One region of the Algivirga pacifica genome, then DNA from elsewhere that is predicted to be linked to it. Evidence: riboswitches for the same ligand, from Rfam matches in the RefSeq annotation. Region 1 holds a riboswitch; the other holds the start of a gene.
What was found. Region 1 has a riboswitch for S-adenosylmethionine ahead of ABD985_RS12500 (homoserine O-acetyltransferase family protein). Riboswitches for the same ligand answer to the same signal wherever they lie in the genome.

Region 1 (6,561 bases):
TGAGTGGTAAGGAGACTCCATTTTTCTATTTACAAAGATGTTGTTGGTACTGTTTGTTTCTTCTGCTTTTAATGGCTTGTGAAAAACAGTCAAAACAAGAGAAGCAGCACCATACCGAGGTGCTTCCTGCTTCGGAAGGAGAGATGCCTATTACGGCATCCAGTCAGGCAGCATTAGAGATATTTGAAAATGGGCGCTCCCTTTTTGAGTTAGTTCAATTGGTAGAAGCAAGGTATTTTTTCAAAGAAGCGATTGAGACAGATTCGAGCTTTGCCTTGGCGTACCTGTATACTGCTTGGTGTTCACCGTCCAAAGAAGAGGCATTGTTTTATGTGAATAAAGCGATGAACTTAAGGGAAAAGGTGACGGAAAGTGAAGGTATGATGATAGAGGCCTCTTATTGGGGATATCATGGAGAGTATAAGAAATCGATTGAATGTTGGGAAAAACTATCAGAACGAATACCTAAAGATAAGCGTATCCTGAATAGCTTGGCATACGCTTACTTTCAAACCAAAGACTACAAGAGAAGTATAGAGACTCTTCATAAATCGATTGCCATAGATTCTGTGTATACCTTAAATTATAATGCCTTAGGGTATTCTTATCAATATCAGGGACATATCGCAAGTGCAGAAAAAGCATTTCGAAAATATGCAGCACTATTGCCTAATACGGCAAAGCCATTTGATACGTTAGGAGATTTTTATCGAAAAACCGGGCAGTTGGATAAGGCAATCAAAGCGTATGAGCAAGCCATAGTACTCAACGATAAATTTGACCATGCACAGCACAAGATTGCACAATGTATGCTTTTTCAAGGACGGTATACAGAAGCAAGGGTGGTATTAAATAGTGCCTTGTCCATGACCAGGGAACCCTACAATATAGTATGGCACCTGAAAGCTATAGGTGATTCTTATCTTTACGAAAACAAATATGATAAAGCGTTGAAAGGGTTGTCGGATGCAAAGGCCAAAGCGGAAGAGTTAGGTTTGAAGGGTACCTCGGCGGATATACTACTAGACATGGCATTGATATGTATATTCAGGGGGGAGATGCTTCAGGCAAAGGAATATATTGAGGTAGTTGATGAGCATATAGAGGGGCATCAAGTGGATGCAGCGATGGAACTTGACCTGAAAATGAAACAATTTCAATGTCGAATTCTTGCGACAGCCATACAGAAAGAATACGAGGAGACAGATCGTTTGCTAAAGCAATATACTTATGAGGTAAGTCTATATTCCAATGATGAATGGAGCAATCGTTTAAAGCAACTAGAGGCTTATGTACGGATGCGTAAAACGATGTATCAGGAGGCAAAGACATCATTGGGTACTGCAGATCAACAGGATGTTTTGACAATTTACTTATATGCTAGAATTGCGGAGGAAGAAGGTGATATTCCTTTAGCAAACAGGTATTATCAACAAGTGATTGATTGGAATGATGCAGACACTACTTGGTATGCTTTAATTCGCTCCTATGCAGTCATTAAGTTAGGAGAATCTTAAAGTTGTTGAATTGAATCAAATTGAGATATAAAATCATATTATAAAACCCAATACAGAGTCATTATGGAATCACTTACCTATGAATATTTTCAGCATTACTTTGAGGAGGAACAGGTCAATCGCCCTCCCTTTCTGAAGTGCAATGGTTTTGCTGTGGCGATCAGCAGGGATTATGGCTGTGATGCAATGGGCGTAGCTTTGTCTTTGATGGAGTTATTGAATGCTGATAAGACATTATCGGATAATCATAAGCAATGGGAGATTGTGGATAGTGAAGTGATTCGGCAAGTTGGCAAAGAACTTAAGCTCAATACAGATAAGGTGACTGAAATCAGTACTGCTAACCCAGGAGTGATTGATCAAATATTAAAAGCTTTTGATGCTTATGATAAAGATGAGGCACTTTTTAAGGCCTTGAGAGGAGTAATTGATGCTTATATGCAGAGAGGGAATGTAATTTTTGTTGGTAGAGGGGCAGGGTTTTATGGACAGAAAATTCCCAATGTATTAAACGTGAGGCTGGTAGGTGATTTGGAGTATCGTATACATGCACTTGCTCAAAAGCAAAATATTACCTTGGACGAATCCCGAAAAACGATAAGAGAACAAGGAGCGAAAAGAGAGCGTTTCATTCAAATGCTTTCGGGAGAAACGGATGTCCATTATGATTTAGTTATGGATAGGGAGGTCTTCACAACGGTTGGGACGGCCCACTTTCTCAAGGAAGCCTTAAAGGCGAAGAAAGAAGAGTACGGCAAAATCAAGGGAGAATGATTTGTTCATGTTGTTTAATTGAGCTTCGCTCGTTCATGATGTTTAGTTGAGTTTATTGTTAAGTCTGCTTACGCTACAAGACCTTTTCATAAAAATAATTTTCTATTGAAATGGAGTAATGTAGACCCTTGCCTCACGGCAAGGGTCTACAAAAGAATAGTGTTTCGAGTAGCTATAAGGCTTTTTATTTTCTATGAAAAAGACCTAAATTCAACAACTAAACATTATGAACGAGCGAAGCTCAATTAAACAGTATGAACAAACGCTGCTGAGATTATTTCTCAAACAAAGAAGACGAAAGATATCGATCACCTCGGTCACATACAATAAAGACAATCACTCCTTCCTCAATTTCCCTAGCCAACTGTAAAGCAGCTATAGCGGCTCCTCCACTACTCATGCCCGAGAAAATACTTTCTTCTTTAGCGAGTTGTTTGGCCATAGTGGTGGCATCCTCCTGAGAAACATCAATAATGCGATCCACACGAGTCGGGTCAAAGATAGTTGGAAGATATTCTTTAGGCCATCTTCGTATACCTGGAATGCGTGAGCCTTCCGTAGGTTGTGTGCCGACAATTTGAATATTTTCATTTTGCTCCTTAAGATACTTGGATACCCCCATAATAGTACCTGTAGTACCCATAGCCGAAACAAAGTGGGTTACTTTCCCTTGGGTGTCTTTCCAGATCTCTGGTCCTGTGCTATGGTAGTGAGCCATAAAGTTGTCTTCGTTGCCAAACTGATTGAGCATAAGATACTCTCCTGTGGCTGCTTTTTCTCTTGCCAAGTCAATGGCTCCCTCCATAGACGCACTGGAAGGCGTGAGAATCACTTTTGCTCCATAGGCCTGCATGGTCTTAATACGTTCGGCAGTTGCGTGCTCAGGCATAATCAATTCGATCTCGATATCCAGGGCACTGGCAATCATGGCTAAAGCAATTCCTGTATTACCACTAGTGGCTTCGACGAGTTTCATACCCGGCTTAAGCTCTCCTCTTTCCATCGCCTTCTTGATCATATTGGCTGCGGGACGATCTTTGACACTTCCTCCAATATTTTGACCTTCTAACTTACCGAATAGCTTAACATTTGGGTTGGGATTCAGGTGTTTGATTTCCACCAAAGGAGTATTGCCGACTAAATCCAGAATAGATGACATATATATGTTGGTTTGTTGTTAATGTGTTTTCAATTCTAACTCAAAGGGTCGATGAATGTTTTTTCTTTATTGGTTGAGCACCCCTCAAAAGAGACTGCTCAGAAGTTGCTAAATTATAAAATTGAGAGGGGTATTGATGGCAAAATCGCAAGTATTTTATCGATTAGATGATTTGTAGAAAAAATACCCAGTAAAAGAATGAATAATGGAAATATAAATTAGAACAGGATTCTAAGTTTCTGATTTACGGCCCTTAAATTTGCATAGCAAGGAGTCAATAACTTTTTGTTAGTGCATATAATTGGTTTATACAGAAGAGGTAAGAGAGCAGGCTTGATGACCCTCTGGCAACCCCCAACTTGGAAAGGTGCTAATTCCTGGCCTAGTCATTTTAGGAAATATAAACTGGAAAATACTTATGAATACTATACCCGTAACGGTGAACCCCCGTCTGTTTTTTTATGTAAAGATTGGTTCAAATCCCATTGATAGGTTTATGCTGTTGAGTAGGTCGATGTTTGATAAAAACACGTGATAGACTCAGGTGCAACAAACCAAATAATTTTAACGGTATTCAGAATTTAAAAAATGGTGATGATGACTAAAAAGGTAAATATTGGAGGAATGAAGGTACATACCTATAAACATACAGAAGATTTTATTCTAGAGTCAGGAGAAGTTCTTCCTGGTTTTGAACTGGAATATAATACAATGGGGGAGTTGAAAGAAGGTGTGAAAATCGTTTGGGTGTGTCATGCACTGACCGGCAATGCTGATGTGAAGGAGTGGTGGAATGGCTTATTTGGAAAAGGAAAATTATATAATGAGAAAGAACATTTTGTGATTTGCGCCAATGTTCTGGGTTCTTGTTATGGAAGTACGGGACCACTGTCCACTAATCCCAAAACAGGAAAACCTTATTTTCATGATTTTCCTCAGGTTACGATTAAAGACATTGCCCGTAGCTTAAACCTATTGAGAGAGTCGTTAGAGATTGGGCATATTGACACGTTAATAGGTGCGTCTTTAGGAGGACAGCAAGCCTTGGAATGGTCTATTCAGTGTCCTGATTTGTTTGAAAACCTTATCGTGGTAGCGAGTAATGCTCAGCATTCTCCATGGGGTATTGCATTTAATGAGTCGCAACGTTTGGCTTTGCAAGCGGACCCTACCTGGTATGAGAATAGAGAAGATGCAGGCCAAAATGGCTTAAGAGCTGCTAGAGCTATTGCAATGCTTTCTTACAGGCATTATGAGACTTACAGTCAGACACAAACGGATAAGCAGGAAGAGCAACTGGATAATTATAAAGCGTCTAGCTACCAGCGTTATCAAGGAGATAAATTAGTAGAACGCTTTAATGCCTATTCTTATTGGGTGTTGTCAAAAGCGATGGATGCACACCATGTCGGAAGAGGCAGGGGAGGACTGCAGAAGGCGTTGAAAAGTATCAAAGCAAAGACGTTGATCATTGGTATTTCTAGTGATGTTTTATTCCCGGTGAATGAGCAAAGACTGATTGCGGAACATATTCCGTCAGCGACCTACCATGAGCTGGAGTCCCTTTATGGACATGATGGTTTTTTGGTACACTTTGAAGAGTTGAAGGAGTGTATTGATCATTTTTATTATGCCGCAGAACGGGTGCAACTACAGGTGGGATAGCTTTTTGAAAAATAAAAAAAATGTTCGCCATATTTTTTATTTAAAAAAAATGACAAGTGATATATCATTTGTAATTGATAGCTCGTTATGTTAATGCTGTTTTTCTTTTGAATAGAAAGGAAAAGGAATAGTCGAAAAACATTTACGGCATTCTTTTTGATAAATAATAAGCGCATTTGGAATATTGCCTTGAGTAAGATACTTCTGAATTACAATTCCAAATATGCTCTTAAGCAATAAGTTCTCTAAATGGATTTATTGAAAAGAAGCTGCTATTTCTAAAACTATTGACCATTTATGAGAAACAAAGGAGTGATACTAAGACGATTTGTTTCTTAAAAATAACGAGATAATGAGAGGATACCTTTTTACCATTCTAATCGGTTTTTTGTTGAGTTTAGGCATGAGTTCTTGTTCATCTTATCAAAAGGCTAATGCAAAATACCAAAAGCGACAGAGAGCTAAATACGAGTCAGTTGCCAGACATTCGACTTGTCCTACAGGATCAAAAACATACGTTATCAGAAAGAAAAGATAGTACAAAAGGGAGAGGAATCTTCTTAGAGAGTTAAAGGTAGAAGCCTTTATTAAAGTAGATGGATTTTACTTTGATAAAGGTTTTTTGTTTTGATTGTTACCTAGGATAGAAATTATTTCTATAAAACGAGGTTGCTGAAAGGATGTATGATTTTTAGAGATTGTATGCTAAAAATAATATGTTACATACTTTTTTTTGAAAATTTTAAATTACCTTTCAAAACCTATTTATTATTAATGCATGTTAACGCATTGTGGAGTGGGACACCGATGGAGCCAGTGAAATGGTAGACTTTTTTAAAATAAGACTTAAAAACAGCTATTCACCAATGTTTATAGAAGAGTTAGAGGTTTATGAGATAGAGAAACTAACCCGATTTATTGAGGAAACCTTTCATTATGATTTTAGTAATTATGCGATGTCTTCTTTTAGGAGGCGTATCAAGCGCTTAATGGAGATTTACCGTTATACGTCGGTGGATGATATTATTCATAAGCTAAAAAAAGACCCAACATTTTTTCAGGAATTTGTATCCGAGATTACTGTGAACGTGACAGAAATGTTTAGGGATCCTAGCTTCTGGAAAGAGTTAAGGGATACGATTTTACCAGAGCAGTTGGACGAACATCGTCGTATAAATATATGGCACGCAGGATGCTCTTCTGGAGAGGAAGTGATTTCTATGGCTATTATGTTGGACGAGCTTAATGCCCTGGATAAAGCTAACATTATTGCGACTGATATTGATCTTGCTATCATTAGTAAAGCCAAGAAAGGGGAAATGGCCTTGAAGACCATGGCCTTAAATCAGGAGAACTATGAGAAGAGTGGAGGAGTACATACACTGGATCGTTACTTTACAGAAAAGGGAGGGATGGCTGTTATAGACCCTCGACTGATGCAAAACA
Region 2 (6,561 bases), on a different contig from region 1:
ATGCGATCAAAAAGGTATTTGGTGAGCATGCCTATAACCTTAACATCAGTTCTACAAAGTCTATGACTGGACACCTTCTAGGTGCTGCAGGTGCGGTAGAGGCAGTGGCTAGTGTTTTGGCATTGGAAAAAGGAATTATTCCTCCAACCATCAATAACACTACACCGGATGAAAAGCTTGATCCTAAACTAAACTGTACCTTCAACGAGGCACAGAAGAAAGAGGTGAAAGTAGCCATGAGTAATACCTTTGGTTTCGGTGGACACAACTTCTGTATCCTAATGAAAAAATACGAAGGGTAATCATCTCATTTTGATTATTCTTTTATGATTTATACTAAAAGAGGCTTACGAAAGTAAGCCTCTTTTGTTCTTTTTTATTATAGTACTATTCTTTTTAGTAAATTTACCCTGTTGGATAGTTATCGTTATATTACATCTCGATATGCTTTTGCTTCACCGAGGGGTATTACATATGTCCAAACACCTATAAATCAAAACAAAATCAACAACTTACCTTGAGATTTCTATTACGCTGGTTTACCAAGTATTCTGACAAGGACAAGGAGCTGTCCAATGCAGTGAAACACATGATTGGTGTAAAGCCTTATAATATAAGGTTATACCGTTTGGCTATGCAGCATAGTTCTGTAGCGGCAGAAAGTGATAATGTCAAAGGATTTAAAGAATCGAACGAACGCCTGGAATACCTTGGTGACGCTATATTAGGAGCTGTTGTTGCCGAATATCTCTTCAAAAAATACCCCTACAAGGATGAAGGCTTTTTGACTGAAGTAAGATCTAGAATTGTCAATAGAGAATCTCTCAACAGGCTAGCATTCAAGATAGGGCTAAATAAATTTGTAGAATACGAAGGAAAAAGACACTCTGCTCAAAGTCATAAATCCATTTATGGAGATGCGATGGAAGCGTTTTTAGGAGCTGTATACCTGGACAAAGGCTTTAAATTTTCTCGCACGTATATCATCAATAACCTCTTGCAACAGCATTATGACATTGATGAAGTCGTAGAAACCAATACCAACTACAAGAGTTTAATTATTGAATGGGCTCAAAAAAATGGTCATTCGGTGGAATTTGCTATTTCTAAACCTGGAGGGGGAAAATCCAATAAACAATTTAAGGTAAACTTGGTGGTCGATGGTGAGATAATGGCTACAGGAAGTGGCTATAGCAAGAAAAAAGCGGAACAAGACGCTGCCAGAAAGACTTGTGATATACTTGATGTTTCTTAATGTAACTGACATTAAGAACGAAACGTTATTGAATCATTCCGAGACATAGTGTCTTTGGAATTGAAGTAAGGGCGACCATAAGAGTCGCCCTTACTTTATTCTTCTTAATTATGTCCGGGAAATCACAAGAGTCACCCTTGCTTATTTCAACATCTTTTGCTTCAATTCCTCTACCACATTAAAAACGATCGGACATGTTAAAGTATTCTTATAATGTAATGACGGTCGCTTTGTAAACCCTCTGTTTTGGGTGTGAGGGTATTCCCGACATGCTTTAGGACGAGCTTCATAGATACTGCAATAGTTGTCAGCCCCTAGAAAAGGACAAGGCTGGGATTTCATCACATAATCTCCTTCGTGATCAACCAAAAGATATGCTTCTACCACTTCCGTGGGTTTCATTCTCAACTCCTTCGCAATACGCTTCACATCTGTCTGGGTCACTACTGGACTAATCGTCTTACAGCAATTAGCGCAACTTAAGCAGTCCACTTGGGACACTACTTCCTCATCGGCTTCATTCACCCAACGATCAATTTGCCCTGCCTGCTTGCTCTTCTTTAACCTTTTCAGAAAGTTCTGATTTTCCTTCGCTTTCTCTTTGGCTTGGCTTTGCCATTTATTAATCAAATCCATTCGCTTTCCACTTTATCCTTCTCGAAAGAATCCTTGCTTCTCTTCCTCTTTAAACTCCTCTAGCGTCAAAGAAGTCCCATCAAACACTCCATAAGTGCAATGATGTACCCACTCCCCTATATTCATGTATATGGCCCTTTTATCTACTTCAAGTTCTAGTGGTAAGTGTCTATGCCCAAAGATATAATAATCCCTTGGTTTGATCGCTTGCTGCTCTTTACTATACACCCATAACCACTCTTGCTCTTTTCCCAGAAACTCCTCTCCATCTTCTTCATTACTTGCACGACTACTGCGAGACCAGGCATTGGCAATTCCCAAACCAATATTGGGGTGCAATACACCAAAAAGCCATTGGCAAACCTTATTAGAAAAAACACGCTTAAGCATCTTATACTTGTAATCTCCAGGTCCCAAGCCATCACCATGCCCCAGATAAAATAGTTTTTCTCCTATACTTATATCAATGGGTTCTCGGATAATCTCAATTCCTAACTCCTTCGTGAAGTAATCAAACATCCACATATCATGATTACCGGTGAAGAATGTAATTGGAATCCCCTGATCAGTCAATTCTGCTAATTTTCCTTGAAAACGAATAAACCCTTTGGGAATAACCGTTGCGAACTCAAACCAAAAGTCAAACAAATCTCCCATCAGAAAGATATGAGCAGCATCCTGCTTAACCTCATCCAACCAACGGACAATCTTGTCTTCCCGTTTTCGGCTTGATTCAAAGTTGGGGGTTCCTAAGTGAAAATCAGAAGCAAAGTATACTTTCTTTCCTTCTGTTAATGCTATTGATGATTGCATGCAAAAAATGATTACGCAACTATAAAGAGTATAACACAAAAAGCCAACAAGCAATCGAAGTGCTTGTCGGCTTAACTGTATCGTATGTTCATCATTCAGACTCCTCAAAGAGTAGATTAGAATCTTCTCTCTTTTACTTTCGCAGCCTTACCTTGACGACCTCTTAGATAGAACAATCTTGCTCTTCTAACTTTACCTCTTCTCAACACTTCGATCTTGTCGATGCTTGGTGAGTTAAGAGGGAAAATTCTTTCAACACCAACGCCGTTAGAAATCTTTCTTACAGTGAAAGTCTCTCCCAATCTACCTTGGTTTCTTCTTTGAATTACAGTTCCTTGGAACTGCTGAATTCTCTCCTTTTCACCCTCTTTAATCTTTACGTATACGTCGATTGTATCTCCAGCGCTGAAGTCAGGGTGCTTTGTAAGTCCCTCTACAAAGTCCTTCTCGACCTTTTTGATTAACTCGCTCATTTTATTGCTGTATTTTATTATTTCAAAAATTCGGACTGCAAATATAGTAATTTATATATAAATACTAAACTTATCTACCTGAATAAATTACAGTTATGGATATATAAGCAGTCGATAGCCTATAAATCGTGCAAATTTACAATAATAATTGATTAAATGAGGTGTTATGATCCAACATTTTCAAGAAAAAATCTATCTGCACAAAAAATAAATCAGTGATTAGTGTCAAACACTAACCACTGACTCATAATTACAAACCAAAAGCTTCTTTGATTGTCCCTACGTAATCCAGTTTCTCCCAGGTAAAGAACTCTACCTCTACCGCTTCTTTCGCTCTTACTTCCACTTTCTTACCGTCTCTTTCTTCAATATCTACATGGTTAAGCTCTACGGTACCAGTGTAAGGCTCTCTACCCATATGTCCGTAAGCCGCCGTAGGAAGGAAAATAGGGTTTCTAAGTCCCAATCGCTCTACGATCGCCTTAGGTCTCATATCAAACAACTCAGAAATCTTTCTTCCGATTTCGGAATCCGTCAAGTCGACCTTAGCCGTCCCATACGTGTTTACTAACAAAGATACAGGAGCTGATACACCAATTGCATAAGCCACTTGCACCAAAGCCTCATCAGCCAATCCTGCTGCTACAATATTCTTAGCGATATGTCTTGCCGCATATGCTGCTGAACGGTCCACTTTAGAGGCATCTTTTCCAGAGAAAGCACCTCCACCATGAGCACCTTTACCACCATAAGTATCTACGATGATTTTTCTACCTGTTAATCCAGCATCTCCATGAGGACCTCCAATCACAAACTTACCTGTTGGGTTGATGTGATAAATGGTATCCTCTTTTAATAGATGCGCAGGGATCTCCGCTTTAATAACGTGCTCAATCACATCCTCACGAATCTTATCCAACATCTCTTGCTCTTCAGCAAAACCATCGTGCTGTGTCGATACTACGATCGTGTGCACTTTCAATGGCTCTCCGGCATCAGAGTATTCAATCGTCACCTGTGCCTTGGCATCTGGACGAAGGTACGACATCAATTCAGGCTGCTCTTTTCTAATCTCTGCCAAGCGCTTCACCAAACGGTGAGAGAAAGCCAAAGCCATTGGCATATATTCTTTTGTTTCGTTAGTCGCATAACCAAACATCATTCCCTGATCTCCGGCACCTTGCTCCTTATCAACCCCCTCTCCTTCATTAACTCCTTGAGCAATATCTGGGGATTGGCTATGTACCGCTACCTGTACTCCACAAGAATCTGCAGAAAACTGATAACCGTCCTTGTTGTATCCGATCTTAGCAATCGTATCTCGAACGATATCTGGAATTTCTACATAAGCTTTTGTCGTGATTTCTCCTGCAACAACGGCCAAACCTGTAGTCACCAGTGTTTCACAAGCTACACGAGAATAAGGATCTTGAGTAAGCATTGCATCCAAGATCGCATCGGATATTTGGTCTGCAATTTTATCTGGGTGTCCTTCTGAAACAGATTCTGATGTAAATAAATATGACATACTCTAATTTGAAGTTGCTTGCCTACACCGGCAAATGAATAATAATTAAAACCTTAATGGAGTACTTCTCTCAAAGCACCAATAATCGACTCCAGAGTACCTAAACCAATAAGTACCTGAACTGTTTGGGCATATAAACAAAAATGCACCATTAATTCTCTCCTAAGGCCTTGTTTACCTTGAAGAAACATTTGCTATCCAGAAAATTTTGAGAGATATGTATGAAGGAAGGATTCTTCACTCATCTTTTCCCAAAGCTATAGTGTACTTTGAGATGGGAGTTAGCACCTTGATTGACAGGTTGCTAAGACTTCATAGGGCCCATTCCCTCGGTCTTTCTTGATAAGCAAAGGCAAAATTATTCATTTCTCAACGAAATACCAAAAAACAAAAGAGCTCTGTTTCATTACTTCATAAAAAAACGAAGATCATTCAAAGGTATGCAAACGTTGAAGGAGAAAGGAGAAAGGAGAAAGGAGAAAGGAGAAAGGAGAAAGGAGAAAGGAGAAAGGAGAAAGGAGAAAGGAGAAAGGAGAAATTTAATTATTTCTTACCTTATACTTTCTACCGATTACCATTTTTCCTTTCTCCTTCAATTAAAATACACAATAGGTTTTCACGTCAGAAGCTGTGATCTCTTCTCCACTCATAATCATCAAGCGCTCCACAACATTTCGTAGCTCACGGATATTACCCGTCCAATCATGTTGTTTTAGCTGCTCAATAGCCTCTGCTGTAATTTTCTTCTTTGGCTTTCCATATTCTCCACCTAGGTCAGTCAAGAATTTATCCACCAATAAAGGAATATCCTCTTTTCTGTCATTTAGGGCCGGCACCTTGATCACCATAACACTCAAACGGTGGTACAAATCTTCACGGAACTTATTTTCCGCAATCATCTGCTTCAAGTCCTTATTGGTTGCTGCCACGACTCTTACATCTACTTTAATGTCCTTGTCACTACCTACCCTGGTAATCTTATGCTCCTGAAGAGCTCTCAATACTTTCGCTTGGGCCGAAAGACTCATATCTCCAATCTCATCCAAGAATAATGTCCCTCCATTGGCTTGCTCAAACTTCCCAATACGCTGCTTATGTGCAGAAGTAAAAGCTCCTTTCTCGTGACCAAAAAGCTCACTCTCTATCAACTCTGAAGGAATGGCCGCACAGTTCACCTCTACAAAGGCTTGCTCCGAACGACTACTTTTTCCATGTATCCAGCGTGCCACCAGTTCTTTACCAGCACCATTAGGTCCTAATATCATTACACGAGCATCTGTAGGAGCTACCTTATTGATCGTGTCCTTCATATGGTTCACGGCCTTAGATTCTCCAACAATGTCATGTTGCTTATTGATCTTAACCTTAATCTCCTTTACCTCTTTGACCAGGTCCTCATTCTCCTCTACGAGTTTTGATTTATCCAATCCATTTCGAACAGCCAATAATAAGCGGTTCAATTCCGGTGGTTTAGATATAAAATCAAAAGCTCCCTTCTTGGTGGCATCTACTGCCATATCAATATTGGCATGGGCAGAAATCATTATAAATTGTGTCTTACGCAGGATCTGCATCTCCTTCGCTTTCTCCAACACCTCTATCCCATTCATCTTTGGCATTTTTACATCACATAATGCCAAATCATAATCCGACACTATTAGTTTCTCTAATGCTTCCTCTCCATCTTTTGCTTCTCCCACCTCATAATCTTCAAACTCCAAGATCTCTTTTAGGGTTGAACGTATGGTCCTGTCGTCGTCGATGATAATGATTTTCGATTTATTACTCTTGCCCATAGATTATTATTTGTTAGTAGACCAATGACTTGGCCCTCAATGATACATCTCTGCTTATCT

Region 2: another riboswitch for S-adenosylmethionine. It lies ahead of metK (methionine adenosyltransferase); the one in region 1 lies ahead of ABD985_RS12500 (homoserine O-acetyltransferase family protein).

What each region holds. Positions count from the first base shown of each region.
Region 1 is NZ_BAABJX010000036.1:112,901-119,461, reverse strand. Features, by position in the region: gene ABD985_RS12515 (tetratricopeptide repeat protein) at 1-1,517, shown strand, start outside; gene ABD985_RS12510 (cytidylate kinase-like family protein) at 1,581-2,291, shown strand; gene cysM (cysteine synthase CysM) at 2,566-3,450, opposite strand; SAM riboswitch class I at 3,754-3,857, shown strand; gene ABD985_RS12500 (homoserine O-acetyltransferase family protein) at 4,048-5,115, shown strand; gene ABD985_RS12495 (hypothetical protein) at 5,550-5,687, shown strand; gene ABD985_RS12490 (CheR family methyltransferase) at 5,982-6,561, shown strand, end outside.
Region 2 is NZ_BAABJX010000018.1:11,616-18,176, reverse strand. Features, by position in the region: gene fabF (beta-ketoacyl-ACP synthase II) at 1-302, shown strand, start outside; gene rnc (ribonuclease III) at 518-1,255, shown strand; gene ABD985_RS05025 (YkgJ family cysteine cluster protein) at 1,397-1,891, opposite strand; gene ABD985_RS05020 (UDP-2,3-diacylglucosamine diphosphatase) at 1,904-2,704, opposite strand; gene rplS (50S ribosomal protein L19) at 2,821-3,177, opposite strand; gene metK (methionine adenosyltransferase) at 3,428-4,705, opposite strand; SAM riboswitch class I at 4,944-5,054, opposite strand; gene ABD985_RS05005 (sigma-54-dependent transcriptional regulator) at 5,302-6,501, opposite strand.